Regions from separate parts of the Pseudomonas sp. MPR-R2A5 genome, predicted to be linked through region 2. Evidence: riboswitches for the same ligand, from Rfam matches in the RefSeq annotation. Region 2 holds a riboswitch; each other region holds the start of a gene.
What was found. Region 2 has a riboswitch for cobalamin ahead of cobW (cobalamin biosynthesis protein CobW). Riboswitches for the same ligand answer to the same signal wherever they lie in the genome.
Positions count from the first base shown of each region.

Region 1 (4,495 bases), on a different contig from region 2:
CCAGCGGTTTGCCCAGTGCCACCAATCGCCCATGATCCAGCACGGCCAGGCGGTCACAGGTCAGTGCCTGGTTGAGGTCGTGCAGGGCGATCAAGGTGGTGACGGGTAACGCCTGCACGCCTTTCAAGATCGTCAGTTGATGCTGGATGTCCAGGTGATTGGTCGGCTCATCCAGCAACAGGATCTGTGGCCGTTGCGCCAGGGCGCGGGCGATGTGCACGCGTTGGCGCTCACCGCCGGAGAGGCTGCGCCAGGCGCGTTGGCTCAGGTGGGTGGCGTCGACGTCGTGCAGGGCCTGGCGCACGATGCGATCGTCTTCGCTGGACCACGGGCTCAGCGCCGACAACCACGGTGTGCGCCCCAGTGCCACGGCGTCGAATACGCGGATGGCATCGTCGGTGTCGGCCTGTTGTTCCACCACTGCCAGGCGTTGTGCGATGGCGCGGCGGGACAGTTCGCCCAAACGCTCACCGCCCAGGTGCACCTCGCCGCTGGCCGGTGCGCGCAAGCCGGCGAGCAGTTTGAGCAGGGTCGATTTGCCGGAGCCGTTCGGCCCGACGATACCCAAGGTTTCCCCCGACTGGACTTGCAGGTGAATATCGCGCAGCAACTGGGCCTCTCGCACCTTGAAGCCCAGGGCCGTGCAGCTCAGCACCGTCATCGCGCATTCCTCCGGCCGATCAGGATCAGCGCAAATACCGGCGCGCCGACGAGTGCGGTGACCACGCCCACCGGAATGACCTGGCCCTTGATCAAGGTGCGTGACAGCACATCGGCTGTAATCAAAAACAACGCGCCTCCCAAGGCGCTGGCCGGCAGCAGGCGTGAGTGCCCGGTACCGAGCAACAGGCGTGCGGCGTGAGGGATGACCAGGCCGACAAAACCAATGGAGCCGACAATCGACACCATCACCGCGGTGACCAACGCCGCGCAGCCCACCAGCACAAATTGCACGCGGCGCACCGGGATGCCGAGGGACGCCGCCGAGTCGCTGCCGAAGGTGAATGCATCCAGTGCGCGGCGGTGCCACAGGCACACCGCCAACCCCGCGACGGCCACCGGTACCGCCAGCCACACCGACGACCAACGCACGCCGCTGAGATTACCCAGCAACCAGAACAGGATGCCGCGCGCCTGTTCGGAGCTGGCGGACTTGGTGATCAGGAACGCGGTCAGCGCGTTGAACAGCTGCGAACCGGCGATGCCTGCCAGGATGATCTGGCCGGTGCCGCTCGACGACCCGCTGGCCCGGGCGAGCAAAATCACCAGCGCAAACGCCGCCATCGCCCCGGCAAAGGCGCCGGCGGACAGCGAGATCAAGCCACCGCCGACCCCCATCAGCACCACCAGCACCGCGCCGGTCGAGGCACCGGCGCTGATGCCAAGCAGGTAGGGATCGGCCAAGGGGTTGCGCAACAACGACTGCAGAATCACCCCGCATGTGGCCAGCCCCGCACCGCAGGCGGCGGCGACCAGCGTGCGAGTGAGGCGATAGTTCCACACCACGCCTTCGTCGATAGGGTCCAGCGCGTAGCCAGCGGCCCACAGTTTATTGGCCAACACCTGGAGCACTACCTGCGGCTCGATGGCGGTTTCGCCGATGGCTACGCCGGCCAGTATGGCGATCAACAGCAGCGCCAGGGCGAGAAGCGTTCTGCTCATTTGGGCAGGTCGTAGCTGTCGATGGCGCTCGCCAGTTGGTCGAGCCCATCGAAAGTACGCACGCTGGCCTGTAGGGCCATGGCGTCAAGGATGATGATGCGGTTGTGTTTCACCGCGTCCATGTTGCGTGTCACCGGGTCGCTGCGCAGGAAGGCCAGTTTCTGTTCGTAGTTGTCGGCCGGGTAGCGGCGGCGGTCCATGCGCGCGATCACCAGGAAGGTGGGGTTGGCTTTGGCGAGGGTTTCCCAGCCGACGGCGGGCCACTCTTCATCGGACTGCACCACGTTGTGCAAGCCGAGGGTTTGCAGCATGAATTCGGGGACACCCTTGTGGCCGGCCACATAGGGATCGCTGGCCATTTCGGCGCTGGAGAACCACACCAGCGCACTGGCCTGCTTGAGGCCCTTGTTGCGGGCGGTGGCGACGGACTTGGCCAGGCGCGCCTTGAGCGCCTCGTTCAGTTGCTGGCCGCGGTCCGGCACGTCGAAAATCTCGGCCAGTTGGCTGATGCTTTTATAAATGGTGTCGATGCGGAACGGCTCCAGGCGTGTGCCGTCGGCGCCCACCAGGTTGTTCTTGCCTTCGCAGTCGGAGGGCAGCAGGTAGGTGGGGATCTTCAATTCATGAAACTGCTCGCGGGTGCCGACCACGCCTTGTGGGCCAACCACCCATTCCAACTCGGCGGCCACCAGTTGCGGGCGCTTGGCAATGACCGCTTCGAAGCTTGGCTCATTGTTGGCCAGGCGCTCGATGGTGTCGTTCTGTGCCTTGAACTGCGGCAACACGTTGTTGAACCACAACGCCGTGCCGACCACTGTGTTGCCCACACCCAGGGCGTAGAGCATTTCGGTCGCCGCCTGGCCAATGGTTACGCTGCGGGCGGGCGCTTGCTGAAAGGTCAGGGTGCTGCCGCAGTTCTCCAGCGTCAGCGGGTAGTGGGTGGGCGTCGCCTGGGCCAGGGCACAGAAGCCCAGGCCGGTGAGCAAGGCGGTAACGCGTGGCAGCATGGGGCAATCTCCTGGGAGCCGTACGTGGAACTGGGGAGGTACGGTTCGGAAATACGCCCTCGGACGCTGCGGTGGAGGCAGCCAAGGATGTCCTTCCCGGACACCCCGCCGGTTAGTGGTTTTACTGGGCCGGCAGGTCTCCTGACTGATGCGTCTTCACCCGGCTCCAGCCTTCCCGGAGGGTATCCAGTGGCGTTGAGGAGCAGGCTCGGCATCTACAGTTGCGGGGGCAGTTCCGATTGACGCGGGGGTACCGCGCTTCGGATTCCCTATTAGTCCCGTTTGGGAACCGGCGCGGTATGGTAGTCGATTGGGCTGGGGAGGGGGAACCGAATGGCGGCTTTCTGTAGGCGCGTATAGGCTCGCGCCCACATAAAGCCGCGGTAACCGGTCAGAGGCGTATATCTTCAGGGCCGCGGATCAGTGCTTCAATTCGCGTCCCCGTGGCGCGCTCTTCATTGCTGAAACCGTCGTAGTCGGCCAGGTTGGCGAAACGGATGCCGGTCAATTGCTCGATCTGGATCACACTGCGCCGGTAGGTCCGCAGTTGGCCAAATACCAGATCAAGCTGACCGAGTTCACGGCTCTGGTCGATCATGTAGGCGCTGGCAGAGGGCTTGCCGTCGTCGCCGAGGTAGGCCACCACTTTCCAGAATGCCTTGGGGATTTTCACGCCGCGGTAGACACGGTCGTCATCGGCCAACACCGGGCCGGTAAACACCGTGGCCCGGGCCTTCCAGCGTTGTGTGTTGTCGAGAATGTAGTCTTCGAGCTCCAGCCAGGTCTTCTGGTTGAACCCGCTCATCTGCGGCGAGCAATTGGTGAAATGGAACGTGTCGAGGTTGGCGGTGTTGGCCTCGTCGCCCCAGTTGGGATCCTGTCGTCGCACCAGGTGGCCGCGATCCAGGCCGTTGTTGGTGTAGAGCTCGTCGCCGATCTGCGCGCTGATGGGCAGGCGGCCGTCGTAGGCCCAGGTGTCGTTGCTGCGAACGATATCCACCGCCTGTCCGCCGTCGATATTCACGCCCACATAGAGCGCCATCCGTCGGGAACGTGACAGGGTCACCGAGAAATGCGTGTAGTCCAGGCGCAGCGGCTGGACGTCAGTTGCCAATGCCTCATCCACCGTGGGCCACGGCACGGCGAAGCCGCTGAGAAAGTCGGGTGCGTAGCCACGCCGGTCCTGCAGATCCTTGGCGGGCGTCACACGGGGCGTCGCCGCCCTGGCTTCCATCAGGCTGGGGGTGGCCGGGATCAACGGGCGTAGATCGACGAGCCGGGGGCGGTGGGTCAGGTCAATTTTGGCTTTGCGTGCTGGCATCGCGAGTTCCTCGCAGTCTTGGGTAAACACGACTGCAACACAGGTTCATGACAATTAGGGCCAGGTGCCCGCAGCAGGGCTATCCTGAACCGGTGACCCGGACGTTCATTACCCGCCAAAAGGAGCCAGCCCATGTGTGTTCGCCACCCGCGCCAGGCGATTTTCTGCCTGATCCCGCCTTACATCCTCGACCAGATCGCGCGTAACGGTAATAAAACGCAACGGGACGTCGCGCTACGTACCCGCGCCAAGGACAGCACGTTCCGCTCGTTGCGCATGGTCGCCGAGCCCGCTCATGGCCCGGCCCGTATGGCCTTGGCCATGGGCGCCGGCAAACGGCGTTCGATCTACGGCGCCGAGGGCACGGATAGCCTGCCAGGCAAGCTGATCCGCGGCGAAGGGCAGCCCGCCAGCGGCGATGCGGCCGTAGACGAAGCTTATGACGGTTTGGGCGCCACGTTCGATTTTTTTGACCAGGTCTTCGACCGCAACTCCATCGACGATG
Region 1 is NZ_JBXAFK010000067.1:19,830-24,324, forward strand. It holds gene AC1Q6I_RS31670 (ABC transporter ATP-binding protein) at 1-661, opposite strand, end outside; gene AC1Q6I_RS31675 (FecCD family ABC transporter permease) at 658-1,662, opposite strand; gene AC1Q6I_RS31680 (ABC transporter substrate-binding protein) at 1,659-2,669, opposite strand; cobalamin riboswitch at 2,784-2,978, opposite strand; gene AC1Q6I_RS31685 (DNA/RNA non-specific endonuclease) at 3,061-3,990, opposite strand; gene AC1Q6I_RS31690 (M4 family metallopeptidase) at 4,123-4,495, shown strand, end outside.
Region 1: another riboswitch for cobalamin. It lies ahead of AC1Q6I_RS31680 (ABC transporter substrate-binding protein); the one in region 2 lies ahead of cobW (cobalamin biosynthesis protein CobW).

Region 2 (4,495 bases):
TCATGGATCAGCGCCGTGCCGCTGTCGGGAAGCGTCTCCGGCACCGGGTAACCTTCGCTGTGCAGGGCGCGCAGGATATTCAGCGCGGCGGCCGGGGTATCCAGGCCCACGCCGTTGCCGATGCGGCCATCCCGGGTCGGGTAGTTGGCCAGGATCAGCGCGATACGCTTATCCCCATTCGGCACCCGCGCCAGTTCGACCCAGCGCCGCGCCAGTTCGGCAACAAAGTCCATACGCTCCGGCGCGGCGCGGTAGCACACCACGTCCGACTGGCTGCGCTCACTGCGCCAGGCCAGGTCCTTGAAGCTGATCGGCCGGCTGATAATCCGCCCGTCCAGCTCCGGCAAGGCAATGTGCATCGCCAGGTCGCGCGGGCCGAGGCCTTGTTCGCTGGCTTGCCAGCCGGGTTGGTTGTCCTGGGCGCAGATCGCCTGGATCACCGGGATATTGCGGCGAAACGGGCGTAGATGGGGGGCTTCGGGGCTGGATTGGGCAAAGCCGGTGGTGTTCAGAATCACCGCCGCATTGACTTCATCCAGCCAATCCTCGACCACCGCCAGGCAGCCGGGCTCTTTCAAACTGGCCACCGCCACCGGCAACGGGTTAAGGCCCGCTGCCTGCAAACGCTGGCAGAACACATCGATAAAGCCGGTATTGGCCGCCTGCAAATGAGAGCGATAGAACAGCACCGCCGCCACCGGAAACTCCGGGTGCCACTCCATTTGCCAGTCATTGAGGCGGGCATTGGCTTGATGCGGGTGATAAATCGCAGTGCGCGGCAGAGTGTGTGGCTCGGCCCAGGCGTAGTCACGCTGCAGATAAGCGCTGGCCAGGCAGCGATAAAAATCCAGGGCATTGCCCAGGCCACCCTGGCGCAGGTACTGCCACAAGCGGTCGCGTGCCTCAGCGGCCACGGTGCTGAGGCCACTGAGTTCCGGGTCCGGGCGATCATCACCGGGCACCAGGATCAACGTGACGCCGCGCTCGGCCAGCGCCACCAGGCGCTCGATACCGTAGCGCCAATACCCGATGCCACCATGCAGCGAAATCAGGATGACCTTGGCATGGCGCAGCACTTCATCGACATACAGATCGACCGAGGCGTGGTTCTGCACCTGCATGGGGTTGGCCAGGCGCAGGCTCGGGTAGTCCTCGGGCAACTGCTGGGCGGCTTCGGCCAGCAGCGCCAGGCTGGAATCGCCGCTGCACAGAATCACCAGCTCGGCGGGGGTTTGCCCCAGGTCGGCGATATTGTCGTCCGCGACGAAGCCGCCGGGTTGAGTCCTGAGCAGGTGCATGGGTTAAACGTTGAGCGCTGCGCGCAATTGCGCTTCGAGGCCGGCCGCGTCCAGCGCCTGGCCGATCAGCACCAGGCGCGTGATACGCGCCTCGTCGGCCCCCCAGGCGCGGTCGAAGTGCTTGTCGAAACGCGTGCCCACGCCCTGGATCAGCAGGCGCATCGGCTTGTTCGGAATCGCCGCGAAGCCTTTGACACGCAGGATGCCGTGCTGCACCACCAACTGGGTCAGCGCGTCGAGCAACAGTGCCTCATCGGCCTGGGGCAGGTCGATGGAGATGGAGTCGAACGCGTCGTGGTCGTGGTCGTCTTCACCGTCGTGGTGATGATCGTGATGGCTGTGGCGGCCGTCGATATGCTCTTCGGAGCCGGCGCCCAGGCCAATCAGCACGTCCAGGGGCAGGCGACCGCTGCTGGCTTCGACGATCTTCACCGCGGGTGGCAGCTCTTCGGCCACTTCCAGGCGCACGCGGGCCAGGTCCTCGGGGCTGATCATGTCGCACTTGTTGAGGATCACCAGGTCGGCGCTGGCCAACTGGTCGGCGAACAGTTCATGCAACGGGGATTCGTGGTCCAGGTTCGGATCAAGCTTGCGCTGGGCATCGACCTGGTCCGGGAAGGCGGCGAAGGTGCCGGCGGCCACCGCCGGGCTGTCGACCACGGTGATCACCGCGTCGACGGTGCAGGCGCTGCGGATTTCCGGCCATTGGAAGGCTTGCACCAGGGGCTTGGGCAAGGCCAGGCCCGAGGTTTCGATGAGGATATGGTCGAGGTCGCCGCGACGGGCCACCAGTTCGCGCATCACCGGAAAGAACTCTTCCTGGACGGTGCAGCACAGGCAGCCGTTCGCCAGTTCATACACGCGGCCGTTGGCTTCTTCCTCGGTGCAACCGATCGAGCATTGCTTGAGGATCTCACCGTCAATGCCCAACTCGCCGAATTCGTTGACGATCACCGCAATGCGACGGCCCTGGGCGTTATCGAGCATGTGGCGCAGCAAGGTGGTTTTGCCCGAGCCGAGAAAGCCGGTAACGATAGTGACGGGAAGTTTGGCCAGTGTTTTCATCGGATGCCCTTGGGGGCGGGCATACGGGACGATAGGCCCTGCGTGGCGCGCAGCAGCAGATTTCGTCACCGGATCACCCCGCCCGGTTGAATTGGAAAATCGGTTGCGAGGCAGGTCTCCTGGCTTGGGGCTTGCGGGTCTTGCGACCGGCGCTGGCTGCGCCTTCCCGCCGCAATGGCAGTGGCGTGGCAGTCAGATAAACCCTTCACAGTTGCGGGGGCAGCCGCGGCTTGAACCGCGTTCCCTTCTTAGCTTCGGCCTGGGCCGAAGAACCTCGAAGGTGCAAGGCTACAGGGGCTCGGTCAATTTGACTACCGTCGCTCTGCATGCTTTCCTACACGCCTTGTTTCGGGTGCCCTTCACAGGGTGAAACGGGAAACCGGTGAGTCATAGCCTTATGACCAGTCCGGTGCTGCCCCCGCAACGGTAAGCGAGTGAAGCGTCAGATCCACTGTGCCTGTACGGCATGGGAAGGCGACGCTTTATAGACCCAGTGTCCCTCGCAAGCCCGGAGACCGGCCCGAATAACATCAGATAACAAACCCGCGGTGGGCGGGCGCTGTTAAAACCCTGCGTGCCCGGCTCGCGGGGTTTGCATGCGCTCGTTTCACCCTGAACACGATAGGGACGCGCCATGTCGATCATCAGCAGCACTTCGCACACCGCCAGCAGTACCGCCACCCTCAGCCAACGCCTGACCGCCGCCATCGGCGCCTCGATCCTGGGCGCGTGCCTGGTGTATTTCGCCGGGTTCTCGCATATCGAGGCGGTGCACAACGCAGCCCACGATACTCGCCACAGCGCCGCGTTCCCGTGCCACTGAGACCTGCCGACATGATCAAACGTATTGCGCAAACCGCAGGGTTCACCGGCTTGCTGGCCGCCCTGCTGCTGACCCTGCTGCAAAGCTTCTGGGTCGCTCCGCTGATTCTGCAGGCGGAAACCTTCGAAAAGGCCCCGGCCGCGACTGAAGTCGTGCACGAGCATGCCGCTGGCGCCGCTGCGCACACCCACGACGCCGAAGCCTGGGAGCCGGAAGACGGCTGGCAGCGTGTGCTGTCGACCACCGGCGGCAACCTGGTGGTCGCCGTCGGCTTCGCCCTGATGCTGGCCGGCCTCTATACCCTGCGCGCACCGACCCGCACGGCCCAAGGCTTGCTGTGGGGCCTGGCCGGCTACGCGACCTTTGTGTTGGCGCCGACCCTGGGCCTGCCGCCCGAGCTGCCGGGCACGGCCGCCGCCGACCTGGCGCAACGCCAGATCTGGTGGATCGGCACGGCCGCCTCCACTGCGGCCGGTATTGCGCTGTTGGTGTTCGGTGGCAACTGGCTGCTTAAAGGGCTGGGCGTGGCGATCCTCGTGGTGCCTCACGTAATCGGCGCCCCGCAGCCGCAAGTGCATTCGATGCTGGCGCCAGAGGCACTGGAAGCACAATTCAAGATCGCCTCGCAGTTGACCAACGTCGCCTTCTGGCTGGCCCTCGGCCTGATCAGCGCCTGGTTGTTTCGCCGCAACCGCGACGATCAATACTCGGCATGAAACTCGCGGTCGGCCTCGGTTGCCAGCGGGGCTGCGAATTGCACGCCCTGCTGGCGCTGTTTGACACGGCCCTCGCCGAAGCGGGTATCGAGCGCCAGCACATCACCGCACTGGCGAGTCTCGACCGCAAACAGGACGAGCCGGGGTTACTGGCCCTGGCGCATAGGTTGAACCTGCCATTGCAGTGCTTCAGCGCCGAACAGTTGGCCGCGTATGAAGGCCGTCTGAGCCATAAATCAGCGGTCGCCTTTGCCCACACCGGCTGTTACGGCATCGCCGAAAGCGCCGCCCTGGCCCTGGCCGAACAGCTCTCCCCAGGCCCTGCCCGCTTGCTGATCACCCGCAAGAAAACCGCCCAGGCCACCTTTGCATTGGCCTGCGCCGGCTGAAAAATCGATAATTGCGTCTTCCGATCATGAGCAATCTTCATGCTCGCCCGTTTTTCGACAGGAATCCTCCATGACCGTCTACTTCATCGGTGCCGGCCCCGGCGACCCGGAATTGATCACTGTCAAAGGCCAACGGCTGATCCGCAGTTGCCCGGTGATCATCTATGCCGGTTCGCTGGTACCGGCGGCCGTGCTGGAGGGGCA
Region 2 is NZ_JBXAFK010000017.1:41,048-45,542, reverse strand. It holds gene cobN (cobaltochelatase subunit CobN) at 1-1,298, opposite strand, end outside; gene cobW (cobalamin biosynthesis protein CobW) at 1,302-2,363, opposite strand; cobalamin riboswitch at 2,456-2,655, opposite strand; cobalamin riboswitch at 2,697-2,901, shown strand; gene AC1Q6I_RS14185 (CbtB domain-containing protein) at 2,998-3,186, shown strand; gene AC1Q6I_RS14180 (CbtA family protein) at 3,198-3,902, shown strand; gene AC1Q6I_RS14175 (cobalamin biosynthesis protein) at 3,899-4,291, shown strand; gene cobM (precorrin-4 C(11)-methyltransferase) at 4,362-4,495, shown strand, end outside.

Region 3 (4,495 bases), on a different contig from region 2:
TCATTGACTTGCTCCCCACACATTCTCATACAACATGTCACTCAGCGGACGCGGTTCGGTCCAGCCTTCGAGCTGCAGCATCGGGGCCGGGTAGAAGGCGTCGACCGGCCCCAGGCACAGCACCGCCAGGGGTTTCGCGCCAGGCGGCAAACCCAGCAGGTCGGCCAGGGCCCGGGGTTCGAACAGCGAGACCCAGCCCATGCCCAAGCCCTCGACGCGCGCGGCCAGCCACAGATTCTGAATCGCGCAGGCCAGGGAGGCCATGTCCATTTCCGGCAAGGTACGTCGCCCGAAGATATGCCGCTCGCGATCGTCCATCAGCGCCGCCACCAGCACTTCGGCGCAGTCATGGATGCCTTCGACCTTGAGCTTCATGAATTCATCGGAGCGCTCGCCCAAGGCTTCGGCGGTGCGTATACGTTCTTCCTCCACCAGTTGCTGGATCTGCCCTCGTAGCTGGCGGTCGCTGATGCGGATAAAGCGCCAGGGCTGCATCAGGCCGACGCTGGGCGCCTGGTGCGCGGCCTGGAGCAGGCGATGCAGCAAGTGCGGGGCCACCGTGCCGCCGGTGAAATGGCGCATGTCGCGGCGTTCGGCGATGGCGCGGTAAACGGCGTCGCGCTCGGCCGGGGGGAAAGCGTTGTCACTCATGGGACTGGGCTGACTCAAGGTCGGGCGCAAACAGCGCAGCAACCGCACGGGGATTGGAGGGGAAGTAGAAGTGCACGTAGGAAGCGGTCATCCGCCCTTGCCGATACACCGCCTCGGCACCCCGCCCGCCGTTGGGGCTCAAGCCACGGGCGATCGGTTGCCAGTCGGTGCTGGTCAGGGAATGGTGGTAGGTGTGCCCGCGCAATACGCCTTCCGGCAACTCGACGCTTTGCAGGGCAAGGGCCGCCAGTTTCTTCTGCATCACCGCATCCCCCTGCAACAGGCCGACCAGCTCGGCACGGGTGCCGTCGACATCGGTGAGCGAGTCCAGCAGGTAGAGCATGCCGCCACACTCGGCAAGCAAGGGTTTACCGGCAGCATGATGGGCACGGATGGCATCGAGCATCGAGGTGTTTTCCGCCAGCGCCTGGTGATGCAGCTCCGGGTACCCGCCTGGCAGATAGAGGCTGTCGGCCTCGGGCACTTGGCGATCATGAATCGGTGAGAAAAAGCGCAACTCGGCCCCCATCGCCCGCAATAGATCCAGGCTGGCGCCATAGGTGAAGGCAAAGGCTTCGTCACGGGCCACGGCGATGCGCACACCGGCGAGCAGCGGTTCGGCTTCGATCACTTCAGGCGCGGCGAAGGTCACCGGCGGCGGCAAGGCAACTTCACAACTGTTGCCCAGGGCCTGGGCAGCGGCGTCCAGGCGTACGTCGAGGTCATTCAGTTCGCTGGCTTGCACCAGGCCAAGATGGCGGCTGGGCAACTCAATCCCGGTTTCACGGGACAACGCGCCGTACCAGCGCAGGCCTTCGGTGAGGCTCCCTTCGAGCAGTTGCGCATGGCGCAAGGTGCCGACACGGTTGGCCAACACACCGGCAAACGGCAAGTCCGGCTGATAACGCGCCAGGCCCAGGGCCAGGGCACCGAAGGTCTGGGCCATGGCGGTGCCGTCGATCACCGCCAGCACCGGCACACCGAAGTGCCGCGCCAGGTCGGCGCTGGACGGCGTACCGTCAAACAGGCCCATGACGCCTTCGATCAGGATCAGGTCGGCCTCCCCTGCCGCTTCCCACAGCAAGCGACGACTTTCCTGCTCGCCAACCATCCACATATCCAACTGATACACCGGCGCACCGCTGGCGCGTTCGTGGATCATCGGGTCGAGGAAGTCCGGGCCGCATTTGAACACGCGTACTTTGCGCCCCAGGTTGCGGTGCAAACGGGCCAGCGCAGCGGTGACCGTGGTTTTGCCCTGGCCGGACGCCGGTGCGGCGATCAGTACGGCCGGACAATGACGGGGCTGATTCAAAGTTCGACGCCCTTCTGTGCCTTGATACCGGCCTGGAACGCGTGCTTGAGCATGCCCATTTCGGTGACGGTGTCACCCATCTCGATCAACTCCGGCTTGGCGCCACGGCCGGTAACCACCACGTGCTGCATCGGCGGACGGGCTTGCAGGTCGCTCAGTACCTGGTCCAGGTCGAGGTAGCCATGCTTGAGGGCGATGTTCAGCTCATCCAGCACCACTAGGCCGATGCTCGGGTCTTGCAGCAGTTCGCGAGACACGGCCCAGGCGGCCTCGGCGGCGGCGATGTCGCGCTGGCGGTCCTGGGTTTCCCAGGTGAAGCCTTCGCCCATGACGTGAAAGCGCACTTGTTCGGGGAAACGCCGGAAGAACAATTCTTCGCCGGTGCTGTTACGGCCTTTGATGAACTGCACCACGCCGCACTGCATGCCGTGGCCCATGGCGCGCGCGAGCATGCCGAACGCAGAGCTGCTTTTGCCTTTGCCGTTGCCGGTCAGCACCAGCAGCAAACCGCATTCGTTCGGGGAATTGGCAATGCGCTCGTCAATCACGGCTTTTTTGCGCAGCATGCGCGCCAGGTGGCGTTCGTCGCGGTCGGGGGAATCGGTCATGGCAGCTCTCCGTTGGGGCTGGACAAAAACGGCGGGCAGGAAAAAACAAAAACAGACAGCCAAGCATCGCCCACCGTGATGCTGTTGGATGATCCAGGCCGGTCTCCGGACTCATGAGTGGCTCGCTTTATAGAAAGCAGGCCGACGCTGCGCCTTCCCATATCGCAGCGCGATACAGTGGCCAATAGCACCGTCTTGACTCATTTACCGTTGCGGGGGCAGCGCCGGAATTGCGGCAACACTGTGTACAAGTGCGCTCACTCACCGGCTTCCCTGTTTCACTCAGTCGACCCTTGGGTCACAGAGCACCTGAAACAAGTCGCGAAGGTTAGTGGGTTGGGGGGGGAGCGTCAATTAAAGCTGGCCTTGCACTTGAACCATCGTGCCGCAGCACTCCTCTACCCTTACAGGCATTCAGGAGAAAACCATGCATAAAACAAGACTCGCCCTACTGATCATGGTCGCAGGCACCCTCGCTGCCTGCGGAGAAAGCTCGACCTTGAAGGTATCGGATGGCACCGGCCCTTCGCCCCAACTGCCAGAGCCCAACAAGACCCTGATCCCCACCGTGAATATCGCCCCAGCCATTGGCTGGCCTGATGGCATGAAGCCAACCGCCGCCGCGGGCACCCAAGTGACAGCGTTCGCCGAAGGCCTGGATCACCCTCGCTGGCTGTATGTGCTACCCAATGGCGATGTGTTGGTGGCCGAAACCAATGCGCCGCCCAAGCCGGATGACGCCAAGGGCATTCGCGGCTGGGTAATGGAAAAGGTCATGGGCCGTGCCGGTGCCGGCGTGCCCAGCCCGAACCGCATCACCTTGCTGCGCGATGCCGATCACGATGGCGTCGCCGAGACCCGCACGGTCTTCCTGGAAAATCTCAACTCGCCGTTCGGCATGACCCTGGTGGGCAACGACCTCTACGTGGCCGACTCAGACAAGCTGCTGCGCTTTCCCTATCAACCGGGCGAAACCGCAATCACGCAGGCCGGCACCACGGTGGTCGACCTGCCGGGCGGCAGCATCAACCACCACTGGACGAAAAACGTGGTAGCCAGCAAGGACGGCAGCAAGTTGTATGTGAGCGTCGGTTCCAACAGCAACGTCGGCGAGAACGGCCTGGAAGCGGAACAAGGTCGGGCGGCGATCTGGGAAGTCGATCGCGCCAGTGGCCAGCACCGGATTTTCGCTTCGGGCCTGCGCAACCCCAACGGCATGGCCTGGGAACCGCAGAGCGGCAAGCTGTGGACCGCGGTCAACGAGCGCGATGAGATCGGCAGCGACCTGGTGCCGGACTACATCACCTCGGTCAAGGATGGCGCGTTTTATGGCTGGCCATTCAGCTACTACGGGCAACATGTGGATGTGCGTGTCACACCACAGGACCCGGCCCTGGTCGCCAAGGCGATCGCGCCAGACTACGCCGTCGGCCCGCATACCGCTTCGCTGGGGCTGACCTTCGCCGAAGGCAGCAAATTACCTGCACCGTTCGTCAACGGCGCCTTTATCGGCCAGCACGGGTCATGGAACCGCAAGCCGCACAGTGGCTACAAGGTGATCTTTGTGCCGTTCGAAGGTGGCAAGCCCAAGGGGCAGCCAGTGGACGTGCTGACCGGGTTCCTCGACAAGGATGAAAACGCCATGGGCCGGCCGGTGGGTGTGGTGATCGATCAGCAGGGGGACCTGCTGGTGGCGGATGATGTGGGGAATAAGGTGTGGCGGGTGTCTGCTGTTAAGTAACTTTTCTCAAGACCACCACAAAAAATGTGGGAGGGAGCTTGCTCCCTCCCACATTGGGTTCGGTTTCTGGCTTAGGGATTGCGGGCCAAGTGCTCAGCCGGCAACACGCGCTTGGCACTCAGGTAGGCGTTCTGCCAATAGGCTTTGGACAAGGTGTCCAGCTTCACCGTACCGCCCGTT
Region 3 is NZ_JBXAFK010000003.1:206,797-211,291, reverse strand. It holds gene bluB (5,6-dimethylbenzimidazole synthase) at 1-651, opposite strand; gene cbiB (adenosylcobinamide-phosphate synthase CbiB) at 1-4, opposite strand, end outside; gene AC1Q6I_RS03685 (cobyrinic acid a,c-diamide synthase CobB) at 644-1,966, opposite strand; gene cobO (cob(I)yrinic acid a,c-diamide adenosyltransferase) at 1,963-2,574, opposite strand; cobalamin riboswitch at 2,654-2,902, opposite strand; gene AC1Q6I_RS03675 (PQQ-dependent sugar dehydrogenase) at 3,002-4,315, shown strand; gene AC1Q6I_RS03670 (C40 family peptidase) at 4,387-4,495, opposite strand, start outside.
Region 3: another riboswitch for cobalamin. It lies ahead of cobO (cob(I)yrinic acid a,c-diamide adenosyltransferase); the one in region 2 lies ahead of cobW (cobalamin biosynthesis protein CobW).